Regions from separate parts of the Streptococcus sp. SR4 genome, predicted to be linked through region 2. Evidence: predicted binding sites of a transcription regulator. Region 2 holds the regulator's gene; the other holds the start of a gene.

Region 1 (3,433 bases), on a different contig from region 2:
CCAAGTTAAAGCCAAGCTTATCTAGATAGGTTTGCAAGCCTGAAGCTTTGAGATAACCAGTAACAACCTTAGAACCTGGTGCCAAAGATGTCTTCACTGTTGGAGATACTTTTAATCCTTTCTCAACCGCTTTTTTAGCTAAAAGACCGGCTGCCATAAGAACGTAAGGATTTGAAGTATTGGTACATGATGTGATAGCTGCAATGGCCACATGACCTGTTTGAATTGTTTCTGAATGATCCTCAAAGTCAACTTTTGCAGTTTTTGCTAACTCTTCCTTATCCAAACCAAAGCCACGGACACCTGCTTCTCGTACCACTGCATCCTGGAATTCTTGCTTAGCATCTGATAAGAGAATCAAATCTTGTGGACGTTTAGGACCTGAGATAGAAGGTTTAATAGATGACAAATCAATTTCAACAATCTTAGTATACTTGGCTTCTTTACTTGGATCATAGAAAAGATGATTGGCTTTCGTATAGGCTTCAGTGACTTGGATATGTTCCTCATCACGGTTAGTTAAACGCATGTAGTTAAGAGTCTCGTCATCAATAGGAAAATAACCACAAGTCGCACCATATTCTGGTGCCATATTAGCGACTGTGGCACGGTCAGCTAGAGATAAACTCTTCAAACCAGGTCCAAAGTACTCAACAAATTTACCAACCACATTTTCAGAACGAAGCACCTGAGTAATCTTGAGAGCCAAATCTGTTGCCGTTGCAATTTTAGGCAACTCTCCTGTCAGATGTACACCAATAACCTCTGGAATTGGGAAATAAGATGCTTCACCGAGCATAGCTGCTTCAGCTTCAATGCCGCCAACACCCCAACCAAGAACGCCAATACCATTAATCATAGTCGTGTGACTATCTGTACCAAACATAGAATCAGGATAGAGTAACCCATCTTTTTCAATAATAACATCGCTCAAAAATTCAATATTAACCTGGTGAATAATCCCTGTTGCTGGTGGAACCGCACGATAATTTTCAAAAGACTGTTCAGCCCACTTAAGAAATTCATAGCGCTCGTTATTACGTTTAAACTCTAGATTGATATTATCTTCAAGAGCAGTATCACATCCATATGAATCTACTTGGACAGAGTGGTCGATGACCAAATCTACTGGAATCTCGGGATTAATAAATTCGGCTTTACCACCATTAGCCACTATAGCATCACGCATTGAAGCTAAATCAACAACAACAGGAACTCCTGTAAAATCTTGTAAGATAACACGACTTGGTTTAAAAGGCACTTCGGAAACTGTCGGAAAATTCGGAAATTTCATCAGGTCAGAAACGTGAGATTTCTTAACATCGACGCCATCTTTTTTTCGGAGGAGACTTTCAAGTAGTATTCGAATGGTATAAGGTAGTTCTCCGACCTTAACATCATGAGATTTTGCTGCTTTTTCGAGATCATAGAAAGAGAATGTCTTACCATTTACAGTTAGATTTGAACAGTATTCTTGCATACTTGAACCTCCATTAGTTAAAAATTTTCTTTATTCTACACTGTTTTTTTGGAAAAAACAAATAGAATTGGCATTTTGATGTTATATTATATAACATCAGTGGTGAGATATTTCTTTTTTAGTCAATTCCATAAACAAATCCTATTTAATTTAGGAAACTTAAAAAAGCCTTTAAAACACAAGATATAGGGTTGTGTTTTAATACTAAACACAAAATCTTGTATTTCCTTAAGATATTTAGCTTGATTTTTCCCTATATTTTGGGTATTCTATTAGAGTCGAAAAAGTGGCTCTTGGCCACTTAAAATCTTTTTATAAAGGAGTATTTGCAATGGCAAAGATCACATTGTTTTCTAAAAACAACTGCATGCAGTGCAAAATGACTAAAAAATTCTTGGAAAAGGAAGGTGCTGATTTCGAAGAAATCAACATTGATGAACAGCCAGAAAAAATCGATTACGTTAAAAGCCTCGGTTTTACTGCTGCTCCAGTTATTGAAGCCGGCGATATCGTCTTTTCAGGTTTTCAACCGGCTAAACTTAAAGAAATCCTTTAATTATCAAGTTTTTATATAGAAAGGAACTTGTTTGCTTAGTTTAATGTTTTAACCTTAATCTACTATTAAACTGAGCCTGGTATCTGTATTATGTCTTTAAAAAATCTTGGCGATGTTTCATACTTCCGCCTCAACAACGAAATTAACCGTCCTGTTAACGGTCAAATTCCTTTGCATAAGGATAAAGAAGCACTTCGTGCCTTCTTCCTTGAAAACGTTAAGCCAAATTCAATGGCATTCAACAGCATCACAGATAAAATTAATTATTTGATTGAAAACGATTATATTGAGTCTGAATTCATCGGTAAATACGAGCCTGCTTTCATCGAAAAATTGTCTGCAGAAATTCATTCTCAAAAATTCCGCTTCCAATCTTTCATGGCAGCCTACAAGTTCTACCAACAATATGCCCTCAAAACAAACGATGGCGAGTCTTACCTCGAAAGTATTGAAGATCGTGTTCTATTCAACGCCCTTTACTTTGCTGATGGTGATGAAAACCTAGCTAGTGACCTAGCTAACGAAATGATTCACCAACGTTACCAACCTGCTACTCCTTCATTTCTAAATGCTGGGCGTAGCCGTCGTGGTGAGCTCGTGTCATGTTTCCTTATTCAAGTAACAGATGACATGAATTCTATCGGACGTTCTATCAACTCTGCCCTCCAGTTATCACGTATTGGTGGTGGGGTAGGTATTAGCTTGTCTAACCTTCGTGAAGCTGGTGCTCCTATCAAAGGATATGCTGGGGCAGCCTCTGGTGTCGTGCCTGTTATGAAGCTTTTCGAAGATAGCTTCTCTTACTCAAACCAACTTGGCCAACGTCAAGGTGCTGGTGTTGTTTATTTGGATGTTTTCCACCCAGACATCCTTGCCTTCCTTTCTACTAAGAAAGAGAATGCTGATGAGAAGGTGCGTGTTAAGACACTGTCACTTGGTGTTACAGTTCCAGATAAATTCTACGAGTTGGCACGTAATAATGAAGATATGTACCTCTTCAGTCCTTACTCAGTCGAAAAAGAGTACGGTAAACCATATAACTACATTGATATTACAGCTATGTACGATGAGTTGGTTGCCAATCCAAATATCACAAAAACCAAGATTAATGCCCGTGAGCTAGAAACTGAAATTTCTAAACTCCAACAAGAATCAGGTTATCCATATATCGTCAATGTTGATACAGCCAATCGACACAATCCAATCGATGGTAAGATTATCATGTCCAACCTCTGTTCTGAAATTCTTCAAGTTCAAACACCAAGTGAACTTAACGATGCACAAGAGTTTGTTAAACTCGGTACAGACATTTCATGTAACCTTGGATCAACTAATATCCTTAACATGATGACTTCACCTGACTTTGGTCGTTCGATTAGAGCAATGACACGTGCGCT
Region 2 (3,433 bases):
AGAGCGTTTGATTTTCTTATTGATTTTCCTAGAAGTGGGGATGACGGTCCTAGTTATCGCAGCAACTGTAGTTGTCTTGACATCTATTCTTCGTCCGATGAGACAGTTGCACGAAACGATGGGAGTTATCACCGATTCGCCAAGTGACTTGGAACTTCGTTCTAAGATTGAAAGTCACGATGAAATTGGTGATTTGGCGGTTAACTTTAACCGCATGATGGATAAAATTCAAGAAAATAATCAGATGCAGATGCGTTTCTTGAGTGACGTCAGTCATGAATTACGTACGCCGATTGCAGTTATCAAGGGGCATATGGACCTCTTGCAACGTTGGGGTAAAAATGACCCTGAGATTCTTGAAGAAAGTCTTGAGGCTGCCAGTCACGAGGCCAACCGTATGACGATTATGATTAATGATATGTTGGATTCTATCCGTGTCAAAGGATCATTTGAAAATCACAGAAACGATACTTGTGATTTGAATTCTTCAATCCGTACGGTTATTGGTAATTTCCGTGTCTTGCATGAAGACTACCAATTCTATCTCAATGATTTCGAGAGCTCAGAGCGCCCTGCACAGATTTACAGCCAACACTTTGAACAGGCGATTACGATTTTGATTGATAATGCGGTCAAGTATTCTCCTGTTAACAAGGAAATCCAGGTTACAATTAAGGCTCTGGAAGATGAAATGTTGGTGCAAGTGCAAGATAATGGTGAAGGGATCTCTAAAGAAGATATTGAGCATATCTTTGAGCGCTTCTATCGTTCAGATAAGGCACGTAACCGTACGACAACGCAATCTGGTGTTGGTATTGGTTTGTCAATCCTTTACCAAATTGTGGAAGCTTATCGCTGCCGTATCGATGTTAGTTCTGAACTTGGTGTTGGAACACGTTTCGACCTTTACATTCCATTTGCAGATGGAGAAACGACGACACCTCAACTTGAGCTTTAAATCAATTTATAAGAGACTTAGAGTGGTTCTTGGTCATGAGCACGCCTCGTTTAGGGCGTGCTTTTTATGTGTTTTTATGGTAAAATAGAGTACCGAATTTCAAAGATTGGTGGTGAAGTGCATGCGTTGTCCAAAATGTCAACACAATAAATCTAGTGTTATCGATAGCCGTCAGGCAGAAGATGGGAATACCATTCGTCGTCGTCGTGAGTGTGATTCTTGTCATGCTCGTTTTACAACATTTGAGCGTGTGGAAGAAGTTCCACTTTTGGTTGTCAAAAAAGACGGTACTCGTGAACAATTCTCTCGCGATAAGATTTTCAATGGTATCTTGATGAGTGCTCAGAAGCGTCCAGTTTCTAGTGAGGATATCGAAAATGCCATCACCCGTATTGAGCAAAACATTCGCCGTAACCATGATGGAGAGGTTGATAGTGATGTCATTGGGAATTTAGTGATGAAAGAACTCGCTGACCTTGATGAAATTACTTATGTACGTTTTGCCAGTGTCTACCGTTCTTTCAAGGATGTTGATGAGATTGAAGAGTTGCTTCAAGAAATCACCAAAACTGTACGTGCGAAAAAAGAGTCTAAAAAATGAGACCTATTGAAGAATTTGTCTATGTTGGCAATCAGGTTATCGTTCCCGATCAGGCAAGTTTGATGCGTTGCTATTATCCCATTATTGGGAGTGAAGGATACGCTCTCTACCAGTATTTCGTGGCTTTTTATGACAATGGTAATCACCGCCATAAGTTTGCGGCTATTCTGAACCATCTTAACTTTGGAATGCAGCCCCTTCAGGAAGCACTGGCGGTTCTGACAGCAGTAGATCTCTTGGCCTTTTACCAGTCACCTCAAGGGTTTTATGTTATAGAGCTTAAGTCTCCCTTATCAATTGAGCAGTTTCTAAAACATGCCGTTTATAGTTCACTTCTCGAGCAAAAGATTAGTGAACCAGCAGTAGACGCTTTGAAACCGGCAGGTCTACAAGGCTTGCAAGATTTATCTAAACGTTTTTCGGATGTCTTTACCGATGAGCGTTTGGCTCAAAAGTCTGTGTCTGAAATCAAGCCCAAAAATTCATTTGATTTAAGCAGTTTCAGGAATCGTATGCAGGCTGATGGGCTTGTATTTAAAGATGAAAAGACAGATGTGCCAGAAATCTATAAATTGTCTGAAACTCATGGCATGAATTGGTATGATACTTATCTCTTAGCTAAGAAGACAGCCGTGAACCACCAGATTATTGTCAAGCGTATGCAGGTGCAATTAGAGCAGGCTCAAGCTCAAACATTGGGTGGTGATTCTGCTTTGACAGAGACGGAGAAAAAGATTCTTAAAGCGGTTAGATCCGAAAAGCCTATAGATTACTTGCAAAGTGCTAAAGGCCCAAGCGGGACTGTGACTAATTCTGAGAAGCAGATTCTCACGGATTTGGCACAAAGAGGCTTTATGGATGAGGTCATTAACCTCATGGTTGCCTACAGTTTGGGACGGACACGTTCAACGAATGTAAATCGAGAGTATATCTCTAAACTTGCCAACGATTTTGCCTTTAAGAATATCGTCACTGCTGAACAGGGGCTTTTAGCTTTGCGTAGTGGTTACGATAAGAAATCACAGCAAGCAAAAGCTGATTCTAAGAAGAAAACAAATGTGCCGAGCTGGAGTAATCCAGATTATGATAATCAAACCAGTCAGGCTGATCAGGCTAAGTTGGATGAAATTAGACGTCGAGCTTTGGCAAAACTAGAAAAAGGAAAGGAGTAGCCTATGGAAAGAGTTGGACAAACCCTAAACCGAACAGGGCATCATGGGTCTGGCAATGCGACGGATTTAACGAAGCAAATTTTAGCGGATCCAAGAGTGGCTAGCTTTATTCAAGAGCATAGCCTAAGCCAGGATGAAATCAAGCGTAGTCTTCCTAAGTTTAATCAATTCCTAGTGGAATGCCGTAAGGTTAAAGAAGGTGATGCCTCGTATATTGCCAAAGGGTATGAACCGATTCTGACCATGAATGAAGGCTACGCTGATGTCACCTATAAGGAGACGCGTCAGCTCAAGGAGCAACAAGAACAACAGGCTATTGCTAAACGGATTAATTTGGTGAGTCTTCCTCAGTCTTATCGTAAGATTACCTTTGCGGACATTGCATTAGATGATGTAGCTCGTGTTGATACTTTTGAGAGTCTTGTGGATTTTGTGGCGAATTACCCTAGTCCAGACCAGAAAGGCCTTTACATCTATGGAGACATGGGGGTTGGAAAATCCTTCATGTTGGCTGCTATGGCTCATGAACTTTCAGAGACCAAGAAGGTTGCCACGACCATTATTCATTACCCATCTTTTACTATTGATGTTAAAAACGGAATCAAGGACGGTTCTGTCAAGGATCAAATTGATGCTGTCAAACAGGCAGAAGTTTTGGTTCTAGATGATATCGGTGCAGAGCAATTCTCTTCTTGGATTAGG

The links. The regulator NrdR, encoded in region 2, represses ribonucleotide reductase genes. The targets are predictions, from matches to a motif close to ACACNATATATNGTGT.
Region 1: the regulator NrdR is predicted to act here: its motif matches at 1,657-1,672, upstream of nrdH (glutaredoxin-like protein NrdH).

The regions. Positions count from the first base shown of each region.
Region 1 covers NZ_AZYW01000047.1:191,570-195,002, reverse strand. Annotated here, with positions in the region: gene acnA (aconitate hydratase AcnA) at 1-1,480, opposite strand, end outside; gene nrdH (glutaredoxin-like protein NrdH) at 1,812-2,036, shown strand; gene nrdE (class 1b ribonucleoside-diphosphate reductase subunit alpha) at 2,127-3,433, shown strand, end outside.
Region 2 covers NZ_AZYW01000007.1:59,870-63,302, reverse strand. Annotated here, with positions in the region: gene HMPREF1519_RS00740 (HAMP domain-containing sensor histidine kinase) at 1-958, shown strand, start outside; gene nrdR (transcriptional regulator NrdR) at 1,080-1,559, shown strand; gene HMPREF1519_RS00730 (DnaD domain protein) at 1,556-2,731, shown strand; gene dnaI (primosomal protein DnaI) at 2,735-3,433, shown strand, end outside.